One region of the Trichococcus shcherbakoviae genome, then DNA from elsewhere that is predicted to be linked to it. Evidence: riboswitches for the same ligand, from Rfam matches in the RefSeq annotation. Region 1 holds a riboswitch; each other region holds the start of a gene.
What was found. A riboswitch is a leader RNA that binds a small molecule or an ion and turns the genes downstream of it on or off. The one in region 1 is predicted to bind thiamine pyrophosphate.
Positions count from the first base shown of each region.

Region 2: another riboswitch for thiamine pyrophosphate. It lies ahead of thiM (hydroxyethylthiazole kinase); the one in region 1 lies ahead of thiW (energy coupling factor transporter S component ThiW).
Region 3: another riboswitch for thiamine pyrophosphate. It lies ahead of tenA (thiaminase II); the one in region 1 lies ahead of thiW (energy coupling factor transporter S component ThiW).

Region 1 is NZ_OY762653.1:1,982,101-1,985,374, reverse strand. Features, by position in the region: gene nagA (N-acetylglucosamine-6-phosphate deacetylase) at 1-427, opposite strand, end outside; gene ACKPBX_RS09530 (MurR/RpiR family transcriptional regulator) at 496-1,311, opposite strand; gene thiW (energy coupling factor transporter S component ThiW) at 1,609-2,100, opposite strand; TPP riboswitch at 2,232-2,333, opposite strand; TPP riboswitch at 2,396-2,498, opposite strand; gene ACKPBX_RS09520 (zinc-binding dehydrogenase) at 2,535-3,274, opposite strand, start outside.
Region 2 is NZ_OY762653.1:1,680,361-1,683,634, reverse strand. Features, by position in the region: gene ACKPBX_RS08045 (HAD family hydrolase) at 1-320, opposite strand, end outside; gene thiE (thiamine phosphate synthase) at 317-958, opposite strand; gene thiM (hydroxyethylthiazole kinase) at 945-1,769, opposite strand; TPP riboswitch at 1,849-1,955, opposite strand; gene ACKPBX_RS08030 (prolyl oligopeptidase family serine peptidase) at 2,009-3,274, opposite strand, start outside.
Region 3 is NZ_OY762653.1:1,742,693-1,745,966, forward strand. Features, by position in the region: gene srlE (PTS glucitol/sorbitol transporter subunit IIB) at 1-402, shown strand, start outside; gene ACKPBX_RS08350 (PTS glucitol/sorbitol transporter subunit IIA) at 475-843, shown strand; gene ACKPBX_RS08355 (transaldolase family protein) at 850-1,512, shown strand; TPP riboswitch at 1,608-1,734, shown strand; gene tenA (thiaminase II) at 1,882-2,556, shown strand; gene ACKPBX_RS08365 (ECF transporter S component) at 2,592-3,170, shown strand; gene ACKPBX_RS08370 (ABC transporter ATP-binding protein) at 3,185-3,274, shown strand, end outside.

The DNA.
Region 1 (3,274 bases):
CTTCCGGTTGCGCTCCCTTAAATACTGCGGAAATGAATGGCCCTTCGAGGTGGATGCCTTGGATGACCGGATTTTTTTCCGCGGCCTTGCGGATGCCGGTCAACGCCTTTTCGATATTTTCAGAAGATTGCGTCATCGTCGTCGGAAAATAACTGGTGATTCCTTCCCGGTGCATCGCCGCAATCATCCGATCGATGCCCTCCGCATCGCCGTCCATGTTGTCCACACCATAGCCGCCATGGCTGTGGATATCAATGAAGCCGGGCACCAGCCTGCTCTCAGATGCGTCGATCACTTCCTCGCCTGATTCAGGAACGTATTCCGACATCTTACCGACTGTGCTGATTTCTTTTCCAAACCGGACAAACCCATCGGCGATGACCGTTTCTCCCGTATACACTTCTGCATGGATGATTACTTTTTTCATTTGTCTTTCCCCTCTTTGATTATGACCTGAATTTTTTTCATGAAAACACAGGCTATGCGCGCCACTTGCTATTCCGTTTTTTTTGAATAACCCTGTACATTTGCTCTCGTCAGATCCATGTTGTATTGGAAATCCTTGTCCTGCAGCAGGAGTGTCGAAATCACATCGATCAGGTACACCATCCCGAACTGTGTATTGACGAACACCGTGTTGTTGACGAACCGCGAGTGGTAACCGAAGCAGGTGACATCCGCTAGCTTCGTCAGAGAACTGTTTTTGAAGCTGGTCAGCGCGATGATCTTCGCTTTTTTCTTTTTCGCGATTTCCAATGACGCAATCAACTCCGGCGTTTCCCCCGAATTGGAAATGGCGATCACCAATTCGTCTTCCTTGATGATCGAGCTGTTGATGATCATCAAGTGGGAGTCGGTGACCCCAGTGACATTCAAGCCCATCCGGATCAAGCGTTGCGCCAATTCAGCGGCCGTAAATCCGGAACTGCCGATGCCGTAAATCACGGTTTTTTTTGCATTTTTGATCCAATCGACAACCGTTTCGATTGCTTGATCCTCGATCATCTGATTGGTTTCATCGATGACTTGCGTATAGTAGCCATAAATATCATCATAGACGGTCGGCATTTCTTTCAATTGCTGGTTGCTTGTCACTGAGCGCAACGCAATCTTCATATCCACAAACCCATCGATGTTGATATGTTTGCAGAAACGGGTGATGCTGGACGTCGATGTATCCACCTTCGCCGCTAAATCCTTGATATTCATATTTTTGATGGAAGCTTTGTTCCGGAGAATGTAATCCGCGATTTTTTTCTCATTTGCGGAAAAAGCGGAATACTGGTTTTGGATTTCCTCGATGATTGTCATTGCTTGTTGCCTCCTGCTGTGCGCAAACGCCAAAAGCGAGGTACGCATTTTTGACTTCGCCTTTTCTCTACGCTGATAGAATAACACATGAAAATAGTTTTTTCAATTATTATTTAATGAAAATTATTTTCTTTCGCATTAATGTTAGTCGCCTGCTACCATGCTCACCCGTTTACCGGTGGAGAACAACGGAAATAATCGCCAGCTTCGATCAGCGGCTATATCTCGGAGAACGGCAAAAAAACAACCGGTTCACGTTCCGGTTGTTTCTTAGTTAATTTATATAACAGCCTTTTCTTACGTTCTGTTCCGGTCCAACACGCTTCTTTTTCCCATTTCCAGGATGATGAAATAAGCCATACCCGCTCCGATGGCGGAACTGATCGCGAAGCTCGGCAAAAAGAGCATCAATGCGGCTTCCATGCCCATAAAGAACTGCGCCAGCAAAGTGCTCGCCAACGACCCCAGGATTCCGGTGCCAATCCATTCACCCAGTGCCGCGTAACCGAGCTTTTGCGTTCTGGCATAAAACAGACCTGCACAAATAGCCCCGATCATGCTGCCCGGAAAGGCAAAGACGGTCCCTGTCCCCAACAAGTTGCGCAGCACGGAAACGCCGAAGGCCTGAAGGACGGCATATCCGGGTCCTAACCAGACAGCAGTCAATACGTTCAGCAGATGCTGCATCGGTGCTACCTTTGCAATGCCGATCGGGATGACAAAGATGCTGTTGCTGACTACCCCCATGGCGATGATCAAGGCAGTGGTGACTAATTTTTTTGTGTTCATAATGTTTTCCCCTTTTCAGTTTGAATGATTCCTTTTTAATCCTGACCTATGCGAGCCGTTCCCCCTCCTCCCTGAATTGAATGAAAATAAACAGACACCTCCCCTGAGATGTCTTGGATATACGTACGGATTCCAGACCAAGCTCAGTTCCCTCCGCCAGTACGAACTGGATCAGGTTTGAAGGGTTCCGACAGTGTCGGTCTCAGCGCAGTTGCGCACCCCTACTGAAATTAAAAAACGCTATATAATCTGATGCGAAAATCAGAAAATATAACGTTTTGATGTCTATTATGCGAATAGTCAAACGCCACATTCCCTACGCTAGTATGAACTAGATCAGGTACAAAGAGTTCCGACAGTGTCGGTCTCAGCGCTTACGCGCACCCCCAGTGTTTCTCATTAAATTCTAACCAATAACCTGTGGAAACGCAACCCTATTCTGAAGCTTCTTCTCGTCTTGCGCTCGGATCCAGCACGATGACTTTTCCGAAACTGTTCTGGCTCTGCAAAAAGGCATGGGCTTGGGCAACCTTTTCGAGCGTGAAAACCCTCTCCGGATCCACCGCAACGCCTTTCCCCTCAATGTAAGCCAGCAGTTCATTCAACTTTTCACCGGAAACTTCATTCGAATGGAAAGTAGTCAAGTAGCTGTTGTGCTTCAATTCCATGATGGGATCGAAATCCTCCAGAAACCATTTCCCGCCGAGTTGACCGGTGCTGCAGACAATGCCAGCTTCCCGTATATGGGAAAGGCTGTCCTTGATCGTCGCGGGCCCAATCAATTCCAGAATCTTGTCGAAAGTCTCCTCGGTATCCAAAATGCCGTTGCGATCTTCGACGTAGTCGGTGAAGCCGGCTTCCTTCAGTCTCTCGCCCTTTTCGGCTTTTCGTGTGCTTCCGTAAATCCTGATATCGGGGAATTGGGCTCTGATTAACTTGGCAAAGGCAACCCCCACACCGCTCGTTGCCCCCCGAACCAAAATCTGATCGGACGATTGGATCCGCAGATTCTTCATGGAACCGAAAGCCGTATAGTAGGTTTCCGGAATGGCAGCCAGTTGGGACCAAGGCAGATCGGTGTGGACGGGATAGATTTGGTCATTCGGCAACAAAGCATATTCCGCATAACTCCCGTCGAATGCTCTCCCCATTTCCCCCATGATCGACACCACTT
Region 2 (3,274 bases), 300 kb from region 1:
ATGCACATTTTCACATTCTTATCCTGCAACGTCTGCAGATATTCCGCTACGCCGGCTTTAAGCGGGACTTCATAACGGTAAAGATCGGCAATCAGCGTTTCAATTTCCCCAATGATTGTCTCTTCATCTTCGTGCAATCCGTAGGCCGCTCGAAAATGTTGTGCGGTTTGCTGCAGGCTCATCGTCTTCAACGCATCCTGCAGACCCGAAGCCGGCTGCACCTTTTTCTGAAGCAAATAATTTTCTCCCAATCCTTGCCAAATCGGCATGGAATCCAGCAACGTCCCGTCCAGATCGAAGATGGCTGCTTCCAGTTTCATGGTTGCACCATCGCTTCGGCTAACGGGCGAAGCCTCTTCACTGCCGCGGTAATGTCAGGCTGCGCAAAGATGGCGGATACGACGGCAACCCCGTCGATGCCGCTGCCCTTCAGCTTGAGGATGTTCCCTTCAGCAATGCCTCCGATCCCCACAACGGGTATGCTCACCGCCTGGCAGATCTGCTGCAGCGTTTCGATCGACAGCGTGTCGACATCCAGCTTCGTCGCTGTCCCGTAGATGGCACCGACACCCAGATAATCGGCCCCGTTCCGTTCCGCCGTCAGCGCCTCTTCGACGGAATGGGCAGAAACGCCCAGTATTTTCCCCTCGCCGATCCGGCTGCGGACGTCTCCCGCCTGCATATCGCTCTGCCCCACATGAACGCCGTCCGCATCCAGCGTCAAGGCTACATCGACCGCATCATTGATGATGAAAGGAACGCGGTGGCGTTTGGCCACGGCCTGCAGTTCCTTGCCAAGGGATACAAAGGCATCGAAATCCAATTCCTTCTCGCGTAATTGCACGACGGTAACGCCCGCCTGGATGGCTTCTTCAAGTTGTTCCGCCAAGGACGCGTTCCCCAGCCATTGGCGATCGGTCACCGCATAAAGCAGCAAATCGTTCTTATCTAGTCTCAATTTTAGCGCCCCCTTCCAGTTTTTCTGCCGACATCTTGCTGATTTCATCGATGATGTAGCTGCGGTAGGATGACGTCCCTGCAGCATTGCGGATCATCCTTTCGTAAGCCAGCTCGCCGCTGACTCCCATCAGGCATACCGCTGCCGCCGTGGCATACAGCAACTGCTCCGGGTTGGCTCCGCAATAGGCAGCAATCACTGCCGACAGCATGCAGCCGGTTCCGGACACCTTCGCCATCTGCGGATGCCCGTTGCGGATGATGTAGGCTTTGTCCCGGTCCGCAACGATGTCGATCGCTCCGGTGATCGCGACGACCGCATCATTCCGGTCGGCCAATCGTTTGGCGAACGCGACCGTTGCCTCGAGCGTCTCCTCGGTCACGGCATCGCTGATGTCGGCATCGACGCCTTTCGTTGTGCCGCTGCCGGCATGGATCGTCTTCATTTCCGAAATGTTCCCTTTGATCACGGTGAAGGCAATGTCCTCCAGCAGTCTGAGTGTCGTTTCGGTCCTGAAAGAGGATGCCCCCGCGCCGACCGGATCCAAAACGACAGGATGGGAGAGCGCGTTAGCTTGGCGCCCTGCCAGCAGCATGGACTCCACGGCTCTGCTGTTCAGTGTTCCGATGTTCAGATTCAGGGCGGTGCAAATGCTTGTGATGTCCGCGACTTCCTCGGGGGCATCCGCCATGATCGGGGACCCTCCGGCAGCCAAGAGGACATTCGCGACATCATTGACGGTGACATAATTGGTGATGCAATGGACCAGCGGCGTCTGTCGCTGTACATTTTCGAATAGCGTTTTGAACATGGGGTACCTCCAAATAGTTTGTTTGATGCGACGACAAAAAAAGCGGGAAATGTCCGAATAGGCATTTCCCGCTGAATAGAATCATTCAATGTTATTTCCCTACGTTGGCATTATCCAAATCAGGTAATAGGTCGAAGTTGATTACTTCCTCTCAGCCTGCTGACACAAGCTCCCTTTTTTCGTATGCAGTTATGTCATCATCTTAGCATATGCGCCATCCTTATTCAAGGATGATTTTTTTATTTCGATTGATCGTTCAACCACTCAAAAATATTTGTATAAGTAGTTTCGCCGACTGTCGCTGCCGCCGCGCCGCCTCCGGTAGCGTTGCTTGCTTCGAAGCCGAACGTTTCAGCGTCAGTCGAAGCAATGATAGCAGCTTTATCCTGGACACCAGTTACCTGGTTATTGAACAAGTAGATCCAGGAGAAATGACCTAGGTAAGTAGTGCCTAGGCTGTCCGTTCCTTCAACCGTTTCAAAGTAGGAAACCCAAGTGTTTTCCGCTCCCGCCTGGATAAGTGCCTGGTAAGTCGGCAACAGATAGTTCATAGGCACGACAACCGGATCATCCGCAGATTGGACCAACCAAATCGGCAAGTCTTTGATCGCCTGGATTTTTTCTTCTGTAAACCAAACTTGATCTGTCTTCACAAAACTCGATGTTCCGGTAGCTTCATCATTCGTTTTCACGTAGGTGCCGTCGCTGTTCCGCTCATATTCATAATAAGCATACGCCTCGCAGACGGGATAAGCCGCTGCAAAATAGGCAGGGTATTGGATGACCATGTTCATGGTCATGTAGCCGCCGTTCGAGCAACCTCCCAGATAGATGCGGTCGGTATCGACATCCGGATGCGCAGCGACATAATCATTGATCGTATCCATCAAGATTTCCGTGTATCGGGAGATGCCGCTGCCGTTCCCGTTCGTTCCATCCCCTTCATCCATCCAATAGGTAGGCGCTTGGACAGCCAGAACATACGCACCGGCCACGTCATCGGTTTGGAAATAGGACTGGATCTCCTCTTTTGCCAATGCGGACACTTCATTTCCAAGGATGGCGATGTCGGGATCTGTTCCGCCTTCCCCTTGGCCGTGCAGCCAGATGACCAACGGATTCGCTTCCCCTTCGGCAAGTCCTTCCGGTTCATAGGCAGCTGTCGAAAGCGTCAATTCCTCTTCTTGATCCGTCATCGGATTCACGTAGGTGCCACTGAAAGTCCCTCTCGCCGTGAACAAATCGGTATCCGGGGAGATGCGGTTGTTTGCGGCATCCTCCGTGATGCTCAAAGAGTAGTCCTCATCCTCGATCGTGATCGAAGGCGCAGCGATTGCGACCTCATAAGCTGGGGACCATTCATTCATCGATGTCGTCGTATTGTAGGTGAACGGAGATCCGATCACGCTGAACGTCGCATCATTGAAGCCGGTCTCCATATCGATCGCGATGAAGTTTGAATTTTCCTGCGGATTCCCGTTCTCATCGGATGTGTAGACGTCCGT
Region 3 (3,274 bases), 240 kb from region 1:
ATGCTGATCGGTATTATCCAAGGCAGCGGAATCGGCAATCTGTTCGCGAAAATGATGATTCCATTGGCAGGTAATGTCTGGGGCTTGATGGTCATTGGGTTCATCTGCTCCTTGCCGATCCTTTCTCCGCTATTGGGACCTGGTGCTGTAATCGCGCAAGTTATCGGAACATTAATCGGTGTTGAAATCGGCAAAGGCAATATCGAACCAAGCTTAGCTTTACCGGCTTTGTTCGCCATCAACACACAAAATGCTTGCGATTTCATTCCAGTCGGGTTAGGCTTGCAAGAAGCAGAAGCCAAAACAGTAGAAGTCGGCGTACCATCCGTTCTTTATTCTCGATTCCTGAACGGTGTGCCCCGCGTATTCGTCGCTTGGTTAGCAAGCTTCGGACTATATTAAAAAAGAAGAAAAGCGGGACAAGCCCGCTTTGCCTCGTAAATAAAAAGTAATAATCGGAAAAGGTGAAGAAAAATGTCAATTTATTCAACGGTAGTCACAGAAATCGGACCTAACGCTAAGGAGTTTTTAGCTGAGGATATGATGGTATTGTTCGGAGACGATGCTCCGGAAGCATTGCGGCCATATTGCTTCCTGATCGAACAAAATGCACTGGAGCAGGATATTCAACTAGGACACGCGTTGGTTATCGGCGACGATAGTTATCGCGTCACAGCAGTGGGTGATGTGGTCAACAAAAACCTCAGGGATCTGGGGCACATCACCATTAACTTCAGCGGAGAAACAGTCGCTGAATTGGCAGGCTCGCTGTATGTTGAACACAAAACAGTGAACGAAATCGCGGAAGGCACCATCATCAAAATCACTGAAACTGTGGGGTAGTAGCGTATGTACATAGATTCGAACGACATCAAAGCAATCGGAAGTTTTTTGAAAAGCGGATTTCTGAAAGGAGTCACCACCAACCCGACGATTTTGTCGACTGGTTCCGGCAGTCGCTTCAAACAATTACAAGATTTATTGGCTTTGGAGCCGACGGAACTTTTTGTACAATTGCTGGGTACGACTTCTGAAGAAATGTTTGCCGATTATGAAGCAATAAAGACATTTGATGCAAATCACCGACTTTCGATAAAGATTCCCGTTACACAAGCAGGCTTGGAAACAATCAAAAAAGTGAAAGAGGACGATCCGGAAAGAGCGATCCTGGGGACACTGATCTATTCTGCGGACCAGGGGATCCTGGCCGCCGCAGCCGGATGCGATTATCTGGCACCGTATGTGAACAGGATGCTGAACAATGCGATCGATCCCTTCAAGGCGATCCGTTCCATGCGGACGTTCATCGATGCCAGAGGCTACAAGACCAAAATCATGGCAGCGAGCTTCAAAAATTCCCAACAAGTCATCGATTCTTTGGAGTCGGGCGCGCATACTGCCACGATCCCTCCGGATGTCCTGAATAACATGATGAACAAGGATTTGGCGCTGCAGGCATTGCAGGTTTTTGAAGCAGACGGACAAGCGTTGTTGGCTGCATATGGTGAATAAATACAAGAAACGGTAACGTTTCGTGCAACAGAACGAGTTGACTTCCGGAAAAATTATGATACGATTAGAACAATAGCAAATGAACTGAATATTCTTTTTACCACTAGGGGTGCTTTACCGGCGGATGACTGTCCGCCAAAAAGCTGAGATCGAAGTAGGACTTCGAGACCCTTAGAACCTGATCTGGTTTGTACCAGCGTAGGGAAGTGGCAGCCTCTTTTGGCTAAGTAAGTCCCTATTGCATAAGGAACATACAACCACTTTTTTCCGTTGGGAAGAGAGTGGTTTTTTTGTTTGCAAAAATCAAGAGCGGCCGTTCGGATAAGTCGGGACCCTTGCGGAGCGCTCACAGCATATGGAGGGAAAGCAATGACATTTTCAGCACAAATCCGCCAAGCGGTAGAACCGATCTGGGCAGCCAGCATGGAGCATCCGTTTGTGAAAGGGATCGGGGACGGCACCTTGCCGTTGGAGAATTTCCGTTTTTACATCCAGCAGGATTCCTATTACCTGACGCGCTTCGCCAAAATTTTGGCGCTCGGCGCAGCCAAAGCACCGGATATTGCGACGACCAACCAGTTCGCCGACTTCGCGAAGCATACGTACAGCGCCGAAATCGGCCTGCATGAACAATTTTCGAAAAGGCTGGGCATCACCGCGGAAGAAAAAGAGTGTTTCAAACCCGCGCCCACAACATACGCCTACACGTCCCATCTCTATCATGCCGGCCACTCGGGGCATTTGGGGGATGTGATCGCCGCCGTTCTGCCTTGCTACTGGCTTTATGCCGAAATCGGCGACGCCTTCATTGACGCGGCACCTGAAGAACCGATCTATCAGGAATGGATCGCTACCTATGGCGGGAAGGATTTTCAGGACCGGGTGGATGAACAGATTGCGCATCTGGATAAGATCGCTACATCTGCAACCGAAGCGGACCGTGAAAGGATGAAAGAACATTTCATCATCAGCAGCCAGTACGAATACGCATTTTGGGAAATGGCCTATCGCATGGAAACATGGCCGGTACCGTTGGAGAACTGAGCGACAAAATCAAACGCAAAGAGGAGACAGAGAAAATGAAAAAAGAATTGAAGCTTACAGATATTTTGGTGACGATCGTCATCGCCATCGCTTTCGGGATCGTCTACATCCTGTGGGGAACGGTTTATTACGCGGTGCAGCCGTTGGGTCTGCATCTTGATCAGCTGCTGTACGGCATGTGGTTCATCGCCGGTACCTTCGCCTATTTCATCATCCGCAAACCGGGTGTGGCGCTGTTGGCGGAAATCGCTGCGGCTTCAGGTGAATTCCTTTTGGGGTCGCCATGGGGTCTGACCGTCTTGCTTTCCGGCGTGGTGCAAGGATTGTTTGCGGAATTAGTGTTCATGGCCTTCCGTTACAAACGTTTTGACCTGAAGGTTGCCGCTTTGGCAGCTTCGGCATCTTGCGTGGGTTCGCTAGTGGTGGATGCGTTGAACGGGCAGATTGCTGAGTTGGCTGCTTGGAACTTGGCGCTGTATTTGTTGGCCCGTTTTGCCGGCTCGATTTTCTTTGCCGGGGTGCTGGCCTACTACTTGGCGGAAGTCCTGGAGGATACCGGCGTGACGAACCTTGTCCGTCCGCTTTCGACTGAAGATTTCACAGATATGGATTAAGGAGGATGGCGGAAATGGAGCAGCGAGCGTATGTGGAAAAGCTGAAGTTGAAGTTTCCCGGCGACGCCGATTTGTTGTTCAAGGACCTTTCCTTTTCGGTGGCT